DNA from 4 places in the Colwellia sp. SU-HH00943 genome. Region 4 is predicted to be linked to each of the others. Evidence: predicted binding sites of a transcription regulator. Region 4 holds the regulator's gene; each other region holds the start of a gene.
What was found. Region 4 encodes sigma-54, which starts transcription at its own class of promoters, with help from an activator protein. Its sites were predicted from a motif close to GTTGGCACGNNNNTNGNNT; they were not measured.
Positions count from the first base shown of each region.

Region 1: AC27GZ_RS15975 (PEP-CTERM sorting domain-containing protein) is a predicted target of sigma-54. The motif match lies at 3,669-3,687, and genes of this name have one in related genera.
Region 2: AC27GZ_RS02140 (ANTAR domain-containing response regulator) is a predicted target of sigma-54. The motif match lies at 1,959-1,977, and genes of this name have one in related genera.
Region 3: AC27GZ_RS00485 (PEP-CTERM sorting domain-containing protein) is a predicted target of sigma-54. The motif match lies at 3,528-3,546, and genes of this name have one in related genera.

Region 1 is NZ_BAAJLW010000007.1:653-5,742, reverse strand. It holds gene AC27GZ_RS16005 (ribonuclease E inhibitor RraB) at 1-279, opposite strand, end outside; gene AC27GZ_RS16000 (hypothetical protein) at 390-701, opposite strand; gene AC27GZ_RS15995 (nuclear transport factor 2 family protein) at 855-1,193, opposite strand; gene AC27GZ_RS15990 (hypothetical protein) at 1,333-1,842, opposite strand; gene AC27GZ_RS15985 (hypothetical protein) at 1,929-2,309, opposite strand; gene AC27GZ_RS15980 (hypothetical protein) at 2,420-2,710, opposite strand; gene AC27GZ_RS15975 (PEP-CTERM sorting domain-containing protein) at 2,832-3,581, opposite strand; gene AC27GZ_RS15970 (hypothetical protein) at 3,721-4,068, opposite strand; gene AC27GZ_RS15965 (hypothetical protein) at 4,189-4,584, opposite strand; gene AC27GZ_RS15960 (hypothetical protein) at 4,721-5,090, opposite strand, start outside.
Region 2 is NZ_BAAJLW010000001.1:493,926-499,015, reverse strand. It holds gene AC27GZ_RS02155 (bifunctional aconitate hydratase 2/2-methylisocitrate dehydratase) at 1-324, shown strand, start outside; gene AC27GZ_RS02150 (hypothetical protein) at 479-838, opposite strand; gene AC27GZ_RS02145 (PilZ domain-containing protein) at 1,140-1,838, shown strand; gene AC27GZ_RS02140 (ANTAR domain-containing response regulator) at 2,032-2,670, shown strand; gene AC27GZ_RS02135 (CmpA/NrtA family ABC transporter substrate-binding protein) at 3,023-4,408, shown strand; gene AC27GZ_RS02130 (ABC transporter permease) at 4,525-5,090, shown strand, end outside.
Region 3 is NZ_BAAJLW010000001.1:117,935-123,024, forward strand. It holds gene AC27GZ_RS00470 (amidohydrolase) at 1-1,034, shown strand, start outside; gene pdxH (pyridoxamine 5'-phosphate oxidase) at 1,105-1,758, shown strand; gene AC27GZ_RS00480 (M48 family metallopeptidase) at 1,817-2,644, opposite strand; gene AC27GZ_RS00485 (PEP-CTERM sorting domain-containing protein) at 2,821-3,465, opposite strand; gene AC27GZ_RS00490 (sodium ion-translocating decarboxylase subunit beta) at 3,716-4,846, opposite strand; gene oadA (sodium-extruding oxaloacetate decarboxylase subunit alpha) at 4,855-5,090, opposite strand, start outside.
Region 4 is NZ_BAAJLW010000001.1:393,940-399,029, forward strand. It holds gene lptC (LPS export ABC transporter periplasmic protein LptC) at 1-135, shown strand, start outside; gene lptA (lipopolysaccharide transport periplasmic protein LptA) at 190-801, shown strand; gene lptB (LPS export ABC transporter ATP-binding protein) at 821-1,546, shown strand; gene AC27GZ_RS01680 (RNA polymerase factor sigma-54) at 1,631-3,154, shown strand; gene hpf (ribosome hibernation promoting factor) at 3,179-3,466, shown strand; gene ptsN (PTS IIA-like nitrogen regulatory protein PtsN) at 3,483-3,935, shown strand; gene rapZ (RNase adapter RapZ) at 4,065-4,919, shown strand; gene AC27GZ_RS01700 (HPr family phosphocarrier protein) at 4,944-5,090, shown strand, end outside.

The DNA of each region.
Region 1 (5,090 bases), on a different contig from region 4:
TTCTTCTTCTTTTTCAGCCTGAAATATTCCGACGACTGAGTAACCCATAGCCTGTATTTTAGGCATAGCTAATTCTAATTTATTCGGATCATTATCGGTGAAAAAGTACCCCCAAAGTAATGGCTGGGATAAATCCCATTGACCTTGTTCGGTGATACTACTGAACATCTCATCAAGCTGTTCAATCGTGATATTTTTATTTGGTATGTTATCCATAACTTTCTCTTGAGCACTCAAATTAAAACTTAATAAGAAAAGTACAATAATGAATTTAGACACTGAACTCTCCTAAACTTATAACGCCTCACTAAGAGGCGAGTAATTGTTGGCTAAAATGTGAAGCGAAGCGGAACCGAGCCAATTGTTACGAGTCCTGCTTTAGTGACTTGTTATGTTTCTATGTCACTAATTTCATTTTTTAGTGATTCTAGGTTTACATGCTTAGCTACTAAAGGCCACTGTTTTATAGTTGAATCTAGGTATATAGATAAACCGTATAAAACACCTGAAAAAGAAGCTAATACTGGAATGTAGATACCTTGCAAGTTTTGGAAGTACAACAGGAAACTAATAAAGAAACCAACCCAAGCTACAATTGAAAGAATACGGCTTTTCTTGGCAAGTTTGTTTTTGTGCTCAATTGGGTTTTCAACTGCAAATACAATATTATTTAATGAATGAGCTAATCTCGATTTATCCACGAACCTTCCTTGAAACATAACGCCCTGTTAAGGGGCAAATTGTAGTTGGCTAAAATGTGAAGCGGAGCGAAACCAGCCAACTGTTATTTGTCCCGCTTGAACAGCTTGTTAGGCAATTTATGCTCATACCATGTTGCATGGTTGTATTAGCAGTTAATCGCCTCTTCCTAGATATGCGCGAATAGATTTTATTTTACCCTCTATATTAAAGGTAATTACATCTACTACATAAAGTACTTCAGTCTCGTCAACAACGATACGTAATTCGCCTGTAACGGCATCCTCTGCTTCATAAGTATGTAATATTTCTATTTCGATGGATCTAGCAGAACTAAAATTCTTTTCAGTTTCAGCAATTGCGGTTGCTTTACCTAGGACTGAAATTTTCCAATCTCTCAATGAGACATCATCTGAGAGCATTTCAGAGATCTTTACAATGTTTTTATCAGAATAATACTTTAAATAAGAAATGAATTGATCTTTGAATGACATACATTCTCCATTTTTATTTCGCTAAAGTTGAATTAAATTGCGAAATTGAATAATTGCCTAACGCCGCCATAACCGGCAGCCGTGCGCGAAGCGCGCTTTAGGCTGTCCAGCCAAGAAGTGGCGATGGTTGATGGCCTTGTTAAATTTTATTGTAAATGAATATCTCATCGATTATATCTACTTTAATGCCTTTCTCTTTGTTGATTTCCTTGCATCCAAACCCTGAAGGATGACCAATTATAGTGGGGAAATCACCTCCGCTGCGCCGAAAAGTTACCCAAACGCCTAACACTTTGCCATCTGATTTTCTGAAGGTTTTGGCAGTAGTTTTCGTTATATCAGGGAAGCCTTTACGAATAAATTCTTTTTTCATGTCATAGGCGTATTGAAGGTGATCTTTTGAGGTGCGCCTTGGACCAACATTTATTTGTCCATTGCCCCTAAAGGGCTCGTTCAATTCGTACTCTTCTTTAGTAAGGACAACATTCTCATATACGGTGTTACCCCCTTGAGTTTCACACAATTCTCTTACGCGACTATCCCAGTATGCTTTGTTGAACTCACATAAGATTACACCGATGACGACAACCCCAATAAGTCCAAGTAATAAAATAAAGGGGCTTAGAAAAATCCATTTTAGAAGCTTCATATTGCAGTGCTCAGAAATTTAACGCCCATTTAAGGGGCTGATAATAGTTTGCTAAAATGTGAAGCGAAGCGGAACCGAGCAAACTGTTAGCAGTCCCGCTTTAAATTCTTGTTAGGTTTTCGATTGCTCAGCAGATTAAATATTGCTACAAAATGAATAAGCAAAATCCAAAAAAGTGCTTGATTAAAATTAGAATATATATCGATGATATTGTGACTAATTTCGTTCCCCGCTGTTTCCAACTCTTTGAACTCTTCCAAAGACTCAATAAATAATTCTGTTGGGATAGTCGTCTTTTCTTTTTGTGCTTTCGCTATTAAATTATCGATAGAATTTAAGCTATTTGAATGTGCAATATCGATCTGTGAATTTTCAACTATGTAGTCAGGAAGAAAATACAATACACCAACATTAGATATTAATAACAAAGAACTGAATAACAGAAATAGAACACTTAAATTTTTCACCAATCCTCCCTGAAAACCTAACGCCCATTTAAGGGGCTGATAATAGTTTGCTAAAATGTGTAGCGAAGCGAAACCGAGCAAACTGTTAGCAGTCCCGTTTTAAATGCTTGTTAGGCTTTACCATGCACACCAGTGTTTGGAACAGTATATTTAATAGTAAAGAAGATACATAAAACCCAAACTAACCAGAAAAACACACTGTTAAACCAAAATGAATGTACTAGAAAGTCATACACTGGAAAAGTAACAAACTCAGCTAACCAATCTATGGTATTTAAACCAAATATATTTTCTGCAACAAACATCAATTCACCACCTTTAGGGTGAAAGAAGCTAATAAGCCCTCGGACAATAACGGGAAACAGGATTATTGAACAAGCAACTAAAACTAATCTCCTCACGTTAAATTTATCTCCAAGATTTAGGTAAGCCTAACGCCCCACTAAGAGGCAAAAAATAGTTGGTTAAAATAAGCGACGCAGGAGCAAAACCAACTGTTTTTTGTCCTGCTTGAGTGGATTGTTAGGTGAATTTAAACTTTCTCTCTAATTTAGCTCTTTTAGATAGAAAAAATACCCCACCCAACAATAATAAAGCTAAAGAAGAAGGTTCTGGTACTTTGTTTATTATATTTAAACTTACCCCACCTAAAGCACTCGTTCCAATGATACCTATTTCACCATTGATATTATTATAAAAACTTAACCCGACCCCTTGCATCCAAAAAGAAGGATCTAAGTTAGCATTGTCAAACATTGAACCAAGGGTGGTTTCACCTGTTTGAATATTTGATAGGTCTAGAGCCCAGCCACCGAAAGATGAACTTGCATGACTATATAAATAGTCAGCTAAAAAGCCCGTAGAGCTGTTTACTTCATGGTTCCAATTAAAGTAATTATCAAGGAAAGGTGAGTTATCTTGTATAAAGTCAGGTCGAAAATTTGAATTTAACGTGGAGTAATTAAACACACCTGAATTATTATTGTTCCCAAAAAATTCTATTGAAGCACCAGTAAGAAAAGAACATGTGATTAACGTAGTTCCTGTACAATTTGATTTGGCTCCCATCTCGAACGAATATTTTGTTGTAAATGAATCTCCAAGCACAAATTCTGGGTATACACCTTCCGGCTTTGAAAGCGAACTTGCATCTGCGTATAACGTATAGTTAGATTCAATAATAGAGCTTACTTCAATAGTTATAATTGAAGCTTTTACATTTAAACTCCCCATAGCTAATAGTAAAACTAATATCAATGTAAATGTTTTCATAAATTAATCCTTTAATTGTAGACACAAACTACCAGCTGGTTATTCACCTAACGCCCTGTTAAGGGGCAATAATATAGTTGGCTAAAATAGCGAGGAACGAGCAAAAGCCAACTGTTATTTGTCCCGCTTGAACAGCTTGTTATGTTTTACGTTTAAGAGCCAATGGTAAAACAAAAAATACTGTAATTATTATTATCAAATCAGCAATACTAGCAACAACATCAAATGCTTCTCTTAGTACTTCCAAGTCACTAGCTTGTGCTCTTGTGAAATCACTGAAAGTTGCTATTAAGTCCTCTTGTTTTGTAGCACGTTGTAGAAAGGCTTTTTCAACAACTTTGTTATTTGATTCACTATGAGAAATGACTTCATTTGTAGACAAAAATTCACCATCTATTTCGATAAAAGGTAAAGACAAAAATGATCTTATGATTAGCGCCAACACAATTATTATGACTGGAAAAATGATTTGTCGAATGATTGCCACAAACTCTCCTGTAAAACATAACGCCCTGTTAAGGGGCTGATAATGTTTGGCTAAAATTGTGTAGCGAAGCGAAACCGAGCCAAACTTTAGCAGTCCCGCACTTAAACAGCTTGTTAGTATTCAATTTAGATCAGCTTTGGTTCCCATTCTGGTTACCCAGCCTAGCTCTCTCATTTTTTCATTAACAGCTTCATCAAATTCAATAGAACCTAAATGTGGCAGGATTTCCTCCCTGAGTTCTTCGTCTACTTCACGTTTTCCAGCTTCGATTGCATTAATTGCTGCCTCTTCCAAAGCTTCATCAGCTGTTTCTAGAAAGCTTTCTATATGTTGAGGATCATTTGACACTTCACCGTCGATAATTACACCTCTAGAGTAAACTTCTTGAGTACAACGCTTTTTATCTGCTTGATAATAATCAGGGCCATTATCATTATCGTCCATTAGATAAAGTCTAAAACTGCCTTTCTCGGGATGAGAGATTATTAAAAAGGGCCCTTTTGCTTTCATGTCCATAAAGTTATTCCATTACTGCTCGGAGGTTGCACTTGAATACTAACGCCTCATTAAGAGGCAATAAAATAGCTGGTTAAAATTAGCGAGGCACGAGCAAAAACCAGCTGTTTTTTGTCCTGCTTGAATGACTTGTTAGCTATACTTTTACACAAGTACCTGCATCTTCAAGCTCTTTGTCTTTAGTTATGAATTTCGAACTTGAAAGCTCGATAATTTCAGAAATGAAAGTTTCACCTTCATATGAAATAGCTTGAAGGATATCTTTAGACTCTTTAAGTTCAGGTATTGATGCATCTATAATTATCGTTTCAACAGTTTCCTCTATCAGGGTAGTTCCTTCAATTTTCCAAGGACCAGAGTGAGCTATTTTGATCCATACATCATTTTCCATTCCACGCAGTCTATATATGTGAATGTCGGTAGAAGTGCCATCCTGTCTATATTCAACAGTATGAGCGACATCAAATATACCAACTTCTTCGTCACCGTCAGTAAATGAATCACAT
Region 2 (5,090 bases), 100 kb from region 4:
AACATTTTATACCTAGAACGTCCAGGCTGTAACTTGTGTATGGGTAACCAAGAAAAAGCAGAACCAGGTGATACAGTATTAGCTACCTCAACGCGCTTATTCCAAGGTCGTGTTGTTGCAGATAGTGCTGAGAAGAAAGGTGAGTCTTTACTTGGTTCTACGCCGCTTGTAGTACTTTCTACAATTCTAGGTCGCTTCCCTACTATGGATGAGTACGCTTCTGCAGTTGATGGCATTGATTTAACTCGTTTTGCGCCACCTACGACAGCGATGACAACACCGGCTTCTCAAGCCGCTGCTGTTAAAATTGCCGATCCTAGCTAAGCGATTTACTTCAAATAGTTATATAAAAAACTGATATCAAAAAAGGGTTACTATGAAATATAGTAACCCTTTCTTATATTTAATGATTTGTTATCTAATACAGTTGGTTTCAGCTTAACTTTTTCTCTGCTAGTTTCCCTCTAGCTAAAACGCCCTAATCCTTCTGACATTCCACCTTAGCAATGAGCGAAGGATGTATATAATTGGGCATGGCACGTTTGTCGTCAAAGCCTTCAATACCTTGAATCATTTCAAGTTTATAATAATAGCTACCACAGAGGTTATAAGATTTTCGCAGTAAAAAAGTGGCAAGTCGTTGAAAGCCAATTTTGTTATTGGGGATCACTTCTAATTGATAGTGTTTATCAGCAAGAGTAGATTGTTTAAACTGAAGCTGATGATCGAAATCCCAGCTAGTATCATTATTTTTGCTTTCTGTGTTGGTCAAGCTGCTACAGCTGAACAGAGAGAGTGATAAGAAAGAAAATATAGCCAAATGAGTGACTCTGTTCATAAATACTCCAATTACATTAACGCTATTCTTTAACGCTATTTAAGAGCAATGCCTTTGCCCTTATTCAAGTATAGCTTTTATAGTTAGACAATTATAACGACAATTTATTTTTAATACGCACACAAGGTTTATCTTCTTATTGTTGAATCAATACTTTTACATTATCTCTTCAGATAATTGACATAATCAATATGGTTAAAATGATAAGTAAACTCGATAATGGAACAATCAACACAATTTGCCATTATGCACTGACTTGTTTAGTATTCTGGGTACTTACCTTTTGTAATATATGGATATTATGACTAGCACTTCACTTAAAAAAGATACACAGGCAACGAATATTTTTGAATTGTTGCCGGGTCAATTGCTCGACGTGCAACTTGCTCAATTAGATAATGTCCGCTTAAAACTGCCTCTTATCGGTTATGCCTTTGGTCAATATATTATTTTAAAGTTCCCAGTAGGTATTAGAACCCATGACTACAGTGAAGCGTTAGCCGTTGGTAAGTCGGTTTTTATTCGCTATACAAAACCTGCAGAGGAAGGTGAAGAAGAGCAGGGAGAGTGTCTTTCTTTTGATTCAACCATTAAGGCCATTGCGGACTTTCCTGAAAAGTGCCTTGTCATTGAATACCCATTACATATTTATAATCGACAACTACGTCGCTATCCTCGGACTCAAGCACATATACCTACTAAATTAAAATTTGCAGGTACAGATTTACTCAGCATACTGCCGGAATTTAACGGCATTATTGTTGATATTTCACCACGCGGTTGTGGCTTTTCATTTAAAACCGATGAACAGCTTTCAAACCTCGATAATCAAGCGCTAACGTTAACCATACAAAGCCCGATAGAAGGGGAGTTAGAAATAGCTGCACGTGTATGTAATCAGCGTTATGAAAATGGCAAAATGACCCTGGGCAATCAATTTATTACTAGCTCTACCGACGTTGAGCGTTTGTTAGTGCATTTGTTTATTGAATGCTTGTAATAATGCCGTTAATGCCCTGATTCGATCACTTTTGCACGCGAGTTTTTCTGATTTAGTGCAAACTCTCCAAAATAACAGCCAATAAATATATTAAGTTATTGTTATATAGGTGTATTTCTTTTTGGCTTGAATTTTGTATTGTCATATTCATTAAATGATTTCGGTCTGAATAAAAAGGCTTAGGTTAAAGAAAATGAGTTTTTCAAAAGGGAAAACTAATGACACTAGTCATATCGACCAAGAAAAGACACTTGGTGATGTACTTTTAATCGAATCACGTGCGACTAGTAGTTCCTTGTTAAAAAAAACCTTAATTGGGTTTGGTTATAATATTGTTCATCATGCAACTTTAGATGTTGATATTATTGATAAAATAACATTTTTCCAGCCTAATGTTTTGGTTCTAGCCACTGATTTACCTAGTGAAAAAATGCTAGCAACACTTGCTGATATCAATAAGTTATTACCACTGCCTATCATTATAATTGCTGAAAATGATTCCCCAAACTTGATCAAACACGCTATAGAGTCAGGCGTCAGTGCTTATGTCGTCAGTGAAATGATTCCTCAGCGCTTGAAAAGCATTATTTCTGTAGCCAATGAGCGCTTTAAAGCAGAGCAATCTTTACGAAAAGAGTTAAAGCGCACTAAAGATCAACTTGAAAGCAGGAAGTATATTGATAAAGCCAAAGGCATTATCATGGAGCAGAAGCAGCTTTCAGAGCAGCAGTCGTATGACTTAATACGGAAAATGGCTATGAACCAAGGTAACCCATTGGTAGAAGTAGCAAAAAGCATTATTGAAGTGCATACCATGTTATCAACTAACTAATTAATAGAGTATGAACTCAAATAGTGCATTTGATTATTTTTGTGCATCAATTGGTTGATTATTTATTTGAGTTAAATGAATAAATATTAAAAAAGCCATATAAAACAATAACTTTGAAAGTTGGCACATTAAATGTAAAGAGCATGTAAGCAAATAGTTATTTTTATCAACGGCGATAAAAGTACCCGAATACAAACCTAGCAGCAACGGCGCTGCTAGATAATGCAAAACAATATGTTAAGCATTAAAGAGCAATGGCGCTCACTAAAAATCTACCCAGTTGGGTAGAAATTTGGTGGGCGTTTTTTTTTGAATTTTTTTAACTTTTATCAATACCTATAAGGAATTAATAATGAATTGGACAAAATCAATCACTTCTGTGTTGAAATGTGCTTCTCTCAGTATTGCAGTTGCCTTGTCAGCAAGCAGTGTTGCCTTGAGTGAAGAGTTGGGTGAGCCAGAAAAAGAAGAACTAAAATTTGGTTTCATTAAATTAACGGATATGGCACCTATTGCTATTGCTTATGAGAATGGTTACTTCGAAGACGAAGGTCTATATGTAACCATCGAAGCACAAGCGAACTGGAAAGTATTATTAAACGGTGTAATTGATGGTTCTTTAGATGGCGCGCACATGTTAGCGGGTCAACCTATTGCAGCAACCATGGGTTACGGTACTAAAGCACATATCATTACGCCATTTTCAATGGACTTAAATGGTAACGGTATTACCGTATCAAACGAAGTTTGGAAGAAAATGAAGCCTAACATTCCTAAAATGGCTGATGGCAGACCTGTTCATCCAATTAAAGCAGATTCATTAAAACCAGTTATTGATGAATTAAAAGCTGAAGGTAAGCCATTTAAAATGGGTATGGTATTTCCAGTATCAACACATAACTATGAATTACGTTATTGGTTAGCTGCTGGTGGTATTCACCCAGGTTATTACGCACCACACAAAGGTGATAGCTCAGGTCAAATTGATGCTGATGCATTATTATCTGTAACACCTCCACCACAAATGCCTTCAACCATGGAAGCCGGTACTATTAGCGGTTATTGTGTAGGTGAACCATGGAACCAACAAGCCGTATTTAAAGGTATTGGTGTACCGGTTGTTACCGATTATGAAATTTGGAAAGACAACCCTGAAAAAGTATTTGGTATTACTGCTGAATTTGCAGAAAAATATCCAAACACAACGATTCGTTTAACTCGCGCTATGATTCGTGCAGCTAAATGGTTAGATGAAAATAACAATGCTAACCGTCCTGCAGCTGTAAAAATCCTTTCTCAATCTAACTATGTTGGTGCAGATTACGACGTAATTGCTAACTCAATGACGGGTACCTTTGAATATGAAAAAGGTGATAAGCGTGAAGTACCTGATTTCAATGTATTCTTCCGTTACAACGCGACTTACCCATACTACTCAGATGCTATCTGGTACTTAACGCAAATGCGTCGTTGGGGCCAAATCTCTGAAGATAAAAGCGACCAATGGTACAAAGACTTAGCAGCCAAAGTATATCGCCCAGATATCTACACAAAAGCAGCTAAATCACTTATCGCAGAGAAAATTATTCCAGCTAACGAATTCCCTGATTTTGCAACTGAAACTGGTTTTAAAGCCCCTCAAAAACACTTTATCGACGATATTGTTTATGACGGTACAAAACCAAATGCATACATAGAGAAATTTGATATCGGTTTGAAAAAAGGACAAAAGCTTTAGGGTATGTATACCAGCCCTTAGTTGGGCTGGTATCACCAACTGGTGACCATTAAAGGAAAAAGAAGATGAACTCAACAACAGTAAACATAACTCATTCAACAATCACTGAGCGGACAATGAAAGCACTTAAAAGTACAGTTCTTAAAATCACAGATTTGATGCTACTTCCAGCTATAGGTATCACAATATTTTTGTTTTTATGGACAATTACCGCACAAAGTATCCATACCTCTTTAGGTGATTTTCCCGGGCCAAAAGCTGTTGTTGAACAGTTCTCTTCTTTATATGACGAGCATGTCACAGAAAGAGAAAAAGCTGAGGCATTTTATGAGCGTCAGGAAAAAAGAAATGCAGCTAAAATAGCTAAAAACCCTGATTATGTAGCAAAAATCAGAGCGTATACTGGTAAGGAAACATTTGTAGATCAAATATTTACTAGTTTGTTTACCGTGACCGCAGGATTTTTAGTCGCCGCAGTTATCGCTATTCCATTAGGTATCTGGATGGGCTTAAGTAAACGATTAAATTCAGCCTTTAACCCTATAGTACAAGTATTTAAACCGGTTTCACCTTTGGCTTGGTTACCGTTAGTTACTATGGTGGTCAGTGCATTGTATGTATCTGATGATCCTATGGTATCGAAATCATTTTTAACCTCGATGATCACCGTGAGCTTATGTAG
Region 3 (5,090 bases), 280 kb from region 4:
CAGGGCCAGTTGTAGCATTACGGGCAGATATAGACGGTTTGCCTGTAACAGAGAATGTTAACTTACCCTTTGCCTCAAAAGTTAAATCTACCTTTAACGGACAAGAAGTCGGTGTTATGCACGCGTGCGGACATGATACGCATATTGCTATGTTAATGGGGGCAGCAAAAATATTGACCTCAATGAAAGATAAATTACACGGTAAAGTTAAATTTATCTTTCAACCCGCCGAGGAAGGAGCACCCGCAGGTGAAGTAGGCGGCGCAGAAATCATGGTCAAAGAAGGCGTATTATCTTCTCCTGATGTAGACGTGATTTTTGGTTTGCACATTAGCTCAAATAAAGATGTTGGTACTGTGCATTATCGCGCTGGTGGTATTATGGCAGCAGTTGATCCCTTTAAGATTGTTGTTCATGGCAAACAATCTCACGGTGCTTACCCGTGGAATAGTGTCGATCCTATTGTAACCTCAGCCCAAATAATCATGGGATTACAAACAATCGTTAGTCGTGAAGTAGAACTAATAGATAGCGCTGCCGTTGTTTCTGTAGGCAAGATACAAGGTGGTAATCGCTCAAATATTATTCCTAATGAAGTAGAGCTTATTGGTACTATCCGCACCTTGAATCCAGACATTAGAAAACATATACATAAATCTGTGCATAACAAGGCCTCTAGCATCGCAAAAAGTATGAATGCTCAAGCGACAGTAACCTTGCCACTGGATTACAGCTATCCAATCACTTATAACGATGAAAAGTTAATGGCTGATATGCTGCCAGTATTACAAGCCACGGCTGGAGTAGAAAACACCAAAGTAACCAACCCAGTAACGGGTGCTGAAGATTTCTCTTTCTTCCAAGAAAAAGTGCCTGGCTTATACTTATTTGTTGGTGGAAAATCAAAGAGTACACCAGCAGAAAAAGCTCCTGATCACCATACCCCTGAATTTGAAATAGATGAAAGCGGTATGAAGCTAGGCGTTAAATTACTCACTAATTTAACGCTAGATTATATGGGTAATCATCATTAAACTAGAGGCATAAAAATGGCTAGATAGTATTATCTAGCCATAAAAGTCAATTCTAGAGCTCTCATTCACCATGACATTATTTGAAAAGCTACGTTGTTTATTTACCTTTGGACAAGGTGTTGCATTACCCTTACCTGAAATTCCTACTGATTCCACCCCATTTCCATTATTTAATCAATGGTTTGAAGATGCTAATAAAGCCGGCATTCTATTGCCAGAAGCGATGTCAGTAAGCAGCTGTAGTCCTGACGGACAACCAAGCAGTAGAATGGTGTTGTTAAAAGCCTTTGATGACGAGGGTTTTGTTTTTTTTACTAATTATAACAGTCGAAAAAGCCATGAATTAGCAGATAACAGTAAAGTAGCCCTATTATTTCATTGGAATGTTTTACAGCGACAAATACGTATTGAAGGGTGTGTTGAAAAAGTGACAGCACAAGAATCAGCTGATTACTTTCATAGCCGTGATAGAGGCAGCCAAGTGGGTGCTTGGGCGTCAAAACAAAGCCAAAAGTTATCTCATCAAAATGAACTTAAAGATCGAATGCAGCACTTTAGTGAAAAGTATGCTGAAGGTGAAGTACCCCACCCCGAATTTTGGGGTGGCTGGAGGGTTAAACCAAGCTATATTGAGTTCTGGCAAGGCCGTGCAAATCGCTTACATGATAGAGTATGCTTTGAGAAAAAAGACAATAGCTGGCAAAACTTCAAGTTACACCCTTAAAAACGTACAAATAACAAACTCAGGGGGTATCTCGCATTGTGCTATGTTAGCCTCTCAATCAGCTCTCCTTACCGCTAGTCACCATTTCAGGCTTAGGGCATTGAGGTAAATTACCCTGCTCTTTTTTCGTAATATAAAGCTTCTCAGAAACACGTAAATGTTCACTGAGCTGTTTAATGCGCGTTTCGTTTGCAGGGTGAGTAGACATAAACTCAGGCGGTGAGCTTTTACTTAACTTAGCCATATTTTGCCATAAGTGAATGCTTGCTTTGGGGTCAAAGCCAGCACGTGCCATAAGCTCTTGGCCAACAATATCAGCTTCACTTTCATGGGCTCTACTATAGGGCATCACCAAGCCATATTGAACACCAATACCTAATCCTGCAACCCATAATCCTTTGTTGTCTACATCACTCGCCCCTAAGGCTATAGCTGCCACCATCATACCAACGTTTGATAATTTATTAGCTGACAAACGCTCATTTGAATGATGTTCAAGCACATGCCCTACTTCATGGCCAATGATGGCCGCAAGTTGATCTTGATTTTCAGTAACATGCAAAATACCTGTATAAACACCAATTTTACCACCAGGTAAAGCAAAGGCATTTACTTGCTCAGAGTCGAAAACCACAACTTCCCACTCTCCTTGATGAGCTGAGGCAGGTACATAAGCGGTTACAGAACTGGCAACACATTGAACAAAGTGATTGATATCTATATCACTACTAATAGGTGTTTCTTTTTTCATTTGCTCAAAAGAAACAGTGCCCATATGATTGAGCTCGGATTCAGAGTACAGCGATACTTGTTTGCGACCTGTTGATGAGGTAGAGCAAGCATTTAAAAATAATAAACAAAAGCAGAAGGTTAACAGAGGTTTCATACACATAAGAAGAAGCTAAATACGAATAAGGCATTGTACTTTATTTGTCACGTTAAAATACAGTGAGAAATTGTTCAAAGTAAGTTTATGCTGAGAATTGAACAATAAAAAACCGAGCATAGCTCGGTTTTTTATTTAGTAAGGAACTTACCTTACTATAATCAAATATTGCTTTATTAAACTTTACGTTTACGACTTGCTGCTAAACCTAATAAACCAAGGCCTAATACTGCGATCGTTGAAGGCTCAGGTACCTGAGTAAGGGTTAAATTTCTAAAACGAACATCTGATCCACCACAACCATTTGCTGCATCACAATCATTGATAAAGGTGATTGTAGAAAATGAATTAACACTGGTTAATTCATCTAGGTTGATTTCAAAATGCTGCCATTGGTTACTGTTAGCAGTATATTGAACAGCATCACTTCCCCAACTCTGAGAGCCAAATAAGTTGAAAGCATCATCAGAAGAAACACCATTAACTGATAAGCCAGCAATTTCAGGCATAAATTCACTAGCACGGAAATCAAAAGAAAGAATAATATTACTATCTAGCTCAGCTAAGCTTAAACTTGTTTCACCAATTGCATCTGCTAAGTCAATTGAAAACCAAGCATTTTCATTTAGTTTAAGAACAGAGCCGTTCCACATCCAAGTATTCATTGTTGACTGATTTTGACCTGCAACTTCAGTAATATTGCCGTTCAGTCTAAGATCATGTAAATCAATATCCCATGACTCAATTACACCAGCGTTTGCTGCCGACATCCCCAAAACTAACGAAAGAGAAATCCCTTTTACAACTTTGATTAAATTCATTTTTAAACCCTTATAAAAACTTTGCTCTGATTAAGCAATACAACTATATGTTACAACAATAAAAGCAAAATACAGGCCAAAACAAAAAACTTCTTACTTTTCTTGTGATTAGAAGGTTAAACAGTTATAAAATTGAACAAGTGTAAAACAATCCGACAAAAGACTTTGAAATGATTACATTTTATTAACATCAAAAAAAACGCTAAGACAAGCTTAGCGTTTTCATTATCCGTTTATCAGGTAAAAGTTATTAACCAACTAAAGCTAATAAAATACCTGCTGCTACTGCTGAGCCTAATACACCCGCAACATTCGGTCCCATAGCATGCATCAACAAGAAGTTATGTGGGTTAGCTTCTAAACCTACTTTATTAGCAACCCTAGCAGCCATAGGTACAGCAGAAACCCCTGCTGCTCCAATTAGTGGGTTGATTGGAGTTTTAGAAACCTTATTCATAATTTTGGCCATAAGAACACCAGAGGCGGTACCAATTGAGAAAGCCACAGCACCTAGCCCTAATATGCCTAACGTTTCTACATTAAGGAAAGCTTCTGCACTTAACTTTGAGCCAACACCTAAACCTAAGAAGATGGTAACGATATTTATTAACTCATTTTGAGCCGTTGAACTCAAACGGTCTACCACTCCACACTCACGCATCAAGTTACCTAAACAGAACATACCAACTAATGGTGTTGCTGCCGGTAAGAAGAAAATTGTCATTAACAATACACCAAGTGGAAATATAACTTTCTCAATTTTAGTCACTGGGCGTAATTGTGCCATTTCAATTTTACGCTCTTCTTCAGTCGTGAACGCTTTCATAATCGGTGGCTGAATAATAGGTACTAACGCCATATAAGAGTAGGCAGCAACCGCTATTGCCCCTAGTAGTTCAGGCGCTAATTTAGACGCCAAAAATATAGCAGTAGGACCATCGGCACCACCAATAATAGCAATCGCAGAGGCATCCTTTAACGTAAACTCAATCCCCGGTACGGCATTAAGTACAATAGCGCCAAATAAAGTAGCAAAAATACCAAACTGAGCGGCAGCACCTAGCAGTAATGTTTTAGGATTAGCAATTAAGGCACCAAAGTCTGTCATGGCTCCTACGCCCATAAAGATTAATAGTGGGAAGATACCCGTATCAATCCCAGCATAATAAATATAGTGAAGTAAGCCACCCACTTCTGAAAATCCAGCCACAGGGATATTCGTTAAAATTGAACCAAAACCCATAGGTAAAAGTAAAAGCGGTTCAAAATTACGAGCAATAGCAAGATACAATAAGCCACAGCCAACCAGCATCATGATTACTTGGCCTAACTCAAAATTTGCTAAACCTGTAGATAACCACAGTCTATGTAACGATTCCATGCTATCCCCTATGAAAAGCTTAGTAAGGCTTCACCAACTGCAACGGCATCACCTTCTTTAATATGTAAGCTAGTAATAACACCTGCATTGGCTGCGCGTACTTCAGTTTCCATTTTCATCGCTTCCATAATAATCACGACATCACCCGCTTCAACACTATCACCTTCAGACACTAAAACTTTGAAGATATTACCCGCTAGAGGCGCATTTAATGTTTCTTCTGCAGAAATAGAAGCTGACTGCT
Region 4 (5,090 bases):
AGTTCAGAGCAAACAGTTATGGTGCAAGGGAAAGACTTTACTATGTATGGTTCAGGCTTGATCATTGACCTTAACACTAAACAAATGACCTTAACTGAACATGTACGTACCATTTATAAGAAAACTGACAGCTAAAAAACAAAGAGCTAATTGCAATTAGCCCCATATAAATAACCTTGTGATAACTTTATGATAAAAAAGAATTTTGTAAAACCTTCAGTAACGAAAATTAAATCTATTGGTTTAGGTGTTTTACTCGCGACTAGCGTATTAACATTTACTAACGCTAGTTATGCGGCTAAAAAAGATCTCACACAAGAAATTACCATAAAATCAAAACGTCAAAGTGCAGACTTAAAAAACAAAATTGCCAGTTATTTGGAAGACGTAAGTATTCGCCAAGGCTCTATCGCAATAACAGCCGATATAGTGCAGGTTTTTAGCAAAACGAATGAAAAGACCAATGAAAAGCACGACACCTACCTAGCCAAAGGCAAACCAGCTCTTTTTCAACAACAATTAGAAGACGGCAGTTTAATTAGCTTACAGGCTGATGAAATAAAATATCAACCGGACATTTATCTGATAACCGTATCAGGCAATGCCAAAGTGAAACAGGCTGGTAGTATGGTTACTGGTGAAACAATCACCTATAACACCTTAAATGAAAAGCTTGAAGCTGAAAGTAGTCGTGATGAATCCGTCACCACTATTTTACAACCTGCACAAATTAAAGCTCAACAAGAAAAAAATAACGCCGCCAATAATGACAGTAAAAAAGACAGTGACAACAATGATTAATGCAACTGACAACACTGATATAGCTACCCTTAGCGCTCACGGTTTATCTAAGTCATATAAAGGTCGGCAAGTAGTAAAAAGTGTAAGCCTCAATGTGAATACCGGGCAAATTGTTGGTTTATTAGGCCCCAATGGCGCCGGCAAAACCACCTCGTTTTACATGATTGTTGGCTTAGTTCCTAATGATGACGGTAAAATTATTTTAAGTGATGAAGATGTCACACTTGCTCCTATGCATGAAAGAGCACGACGTGGTATAGGTTATTTACCTCAAGAAGCCTCAATTTTTAGAAAACTCACCGTCACTGAAAATATTATGGCTATTTTGCAAACTCGCAAAAACCTTGATGAAGGGAAAAAGCAAGAAAAGCTGGAACATTTACTCGAAGAATTTAATATATGTCATATCAAAGATAACCTTGGTATGAGCTTATCTGGTGGCGAAAGAAGACGTGTAGAAATAGCAAGAGCACTGGCTGCTGATCCTCAATTTATTTTACTGGATGAACCTTTTGCCGGTGTTGATCCTATATCGGTAGGTGACATTAAAAAGATTATCATTCATCTTAAAGAGCGAGGAATTGGTATCTTAATCACAGATCATAATGTCAGAGAAACCTTGGATGTTTGTGAGCATGCTTATATAGTAAGTCACGGTGAAATTATCGCTCAAGGTGATGCAAACCAAATACTTGCAAATCAAAAGGTCAGAGATGTATACCTCGGCGAACAATTCACGCTATAGTTACTAATATACAAAAAAAATTAAGCTATAATTTATAGTGAATGTATTACTAAAATAACAACAACAGGATAAGAACAGAACTAAATGCGTCCATCACTGCAGCTCCGAATAGGACAACAACTCACCATGACGCCGCAACTGCAACAAGCGATAAAGCTTCTGCAGTTATCGACGTTGGAACTTCAACAAGAAATTCAAGAAGTGCTTGAGAGTAATCCTTTGCTTGAAGTGAATGAAAATTCACCGAGTAATAGCAATGAAGAAAACGACAACAGTAATGAACAGTTAGAAGAAGCTTTTTCTGCTAGCACAAATAGCACAGAACAAACCAGCCCTGAAGGTAGTGAAGACACCAGTGCCACTATTGATGAAATAAGTACTACCGAAGCAATGGCTCAAAATGATATTCCTGAAGAGTTAAATATAGATACCACCTGGGAAGAGAGTTACAGTGCTGGAACCTCTAATACAGGTGCAATCTCAAGCCCTTCTGAAGATTACACCTATCAAGGTGAAACCACAGACTCTATTCAAGATCATTTACTCTGGCAAATGGAATTAACACCCTTTACGGATACTGACCGCGCAGTTGCTATTGCCATTATTGAAGCGGTAGATGATGCTGGCTATTTAACCGTTTCTTGCGAAGATATTTTAGAAAGTGTCGGTATTGAAGATTTAGAGCTTGACGAAGTGGAAGCGGTATTAAAGCGCATTAACGTCTTTGATCCAATCGGTGTTGCCGCTCGCTCCATTGCTGACTGCTTAATCATCCAGTTAAATCAATTTGATGAAGACACTCCTTATTTGAAAGAAAGTAAACACATCATTGAAGAGCATATAGACCTACTGGGTAACCGAGATTACCGTCAGCTTATGCGTAAAACTAAGCTTAAAGAAAATCAACTTCGCGAAGTAATGCGCTTAATTCAAACACTGAATCCACGCCCAGGTGATGCGGTAATAAAAGGGGATGAGCAGTACGTTATTCCTGATGTTTCCGTAGAAAAGAAAAATGGACGCTGGATTGTAGAATTAAACCCAGATACAGCGCCTAAATTATCTATTAACCAACAATATGCAGCCATGACTAAAACCACCAAGTCTTCTAGTGATGATGGTCAGTTCATTCGCTCAAACCTTCAAGAAGCAAAATGGTTTATAAAAAGTTTAGAATCGCGAAATGATACACTACTAAAAGTGTCAAATTGTATTGTTCAGCGCCAACAAGGCTTTCTTGAACATGGCGCCGAAGCCATGCGCCCAATGGTATTAAATGATATAGCTGAAGCAGTAGACATGCATGAATCAACCATTTCACGTGTAACAACACAAAAGTACATGCACACACCAAGAGGTATTTTTGAGCTAAAATATTTCTTTTCTAGTCATGTAAGTACTGAAAATGGTGGTGAATGCTCTTCAACAGCAATTCGTTCCTTGATTAAGAAGCTCATTTTAGCGGAAACACCTGCTAAACCGCTAAGTGATAGTAAAATGGCCGATTTATTGGCTGAGCAGGGCATTAATGTTGCAAGACGAACCATAGCTAAATACCGTGAATCATTAGCTATTCCGCCGTCAAATCAACGTAAGAGTTTATTGTAAATCTCATTTAAAAGGATCACGCATATGCAAATTAATCTTACTGGTCACCATGTAGAAATTACCACGTCTTTACGCGATTATGTCGACACAAAATTTGCCAAATTAGAGCGACATTTTGATCATATTAACAATGTTTACGTTGTACTAACGGTAGAAAAATTAGACCAAAAAGCTGAAGCAACGGTTCACCTAAATGGTAGCGAAGTGCATGCTTCAGCGGTGAATGAAGTGATGTATGCCTCTATTGATACCTTAGTAGATAAATTAGACCGCCAAATTCTTAAATACAAAGGCAAAATTGCCAGCCATTAACCCCATTCAAAGTACTATGACCCTACAAGACATTTTAACGCTGGACTGCACTGCCTGTGCAGTTCCAGCAAGTAGCAAAAAACGCATACTCGAAACTCTCTGCCAACTTGCCAGTAGTAAATTAGGTGAATCCGATACAGGTACGCTATTAGATAGCTTACTAAACCGAGAAAAAATGGGCAGTACAGGTATTGGTAATGGTATTGCGATACCTCATGGAAAATTGCAAAACTCAAATAAAGCAGTTGCTGTCATGCTAACCACTGAAAAAGCGATTGAGTTTGACGCAATAGATAATAAACCTGTCGATATTTTTATTTGTTTATTTGTACCTCAAGATTGCACTCAAGCACATTTAGAAACTTTACAAAGCATAGCTAAACTGTTTAGTGATCGAAAAGTAGCGAAACAAGCGCGTAAGTGTACTTCTAAACAAGCTTTATTTAATCTAGTTCAACAAGCACATTAAAAAGCAACGTATTTTACAACCGCATAATAATGTAAAGTACCTAAATAACAACTTATTTAACAAAGCATGCAAGCCATCATAACAGCTGTCAATGACACTGCTTTAGCCTTGTAGCGCGAGATATCAAGTATGAAACTTATTATTGTCAGTGGCCGTTCAGGATCAGGGAAATCTGTTGCTTTAAGAGTATTAGAAGATTTAGGCTACTATTGCGTAGATAATATTCCTATTAACTTATTACCTGCCTTAACTCATACTGTTATCAATGATTACGAGAATGTTGCCGTCAGCTTAGATGTCCGTAACTTACCCAATGATCCTAAAGATATACCGGAAATAATCGAGTACTTACCGAATGCTGTTGATGTAACTACCCTTTTCTTAGATGCTGACGATATAGACCTTACCCGTCGATTTAGCGAAACACGTCGTTTACATCCATTAATCAAAGAAAATATCCCCTTAGATCAAGCAATAGCGTTAGAAAAAAAGCTCCTTACGCCTATTTCTACCCGAGCAGATTTATACATTAATACTAGCCAATTAAGCCCGCATCAATTAGCTGACTTAGTCAGAGAACGTATTTTAGGTAAAAAAACAGGGGCTATGGTATTAGTATTTGAATCATTCGGTTTTAAACATGGCATCCCTGCCGATGCCGACTATGTATTTGATGCGCGATTTTTACCAAACCCTTTTTGGGAAAAAGATCTGAAAGCCTACACAGGGTTAGAGCAACCCGTACAAGATTTCCTTGCCAGTCAACCGATAGTAACAAAGTTTATCTGGCAAATTAATAGTTTTATGATGACATGGCTACCACATCTAGAACGTAATAACCGTAGTTATGTCACTATCGCCATAGGTTGTACAGGCGGTAAGCATAGATCCGTTTATATCGCTGAACTATTAGCCAGTAACTTTAGAAAAGAAAAGAAAGATGTACAAACACATCACCGTGATATTGAGAAAGTAAAAAAATAATAATGAATCATTATGAGTAGCCTTATGACCACAACTATTTCTAAAGACTTAACTATCATCAACAAGCTCGGTTTACATGCTCGCGCTGCAACAAAGCTTGCTCAGTTATGCCAAAAATTTACCGCGAAAATCACCCTTGAATTAGAAGATAAAACCGCTGATGCCAATAGT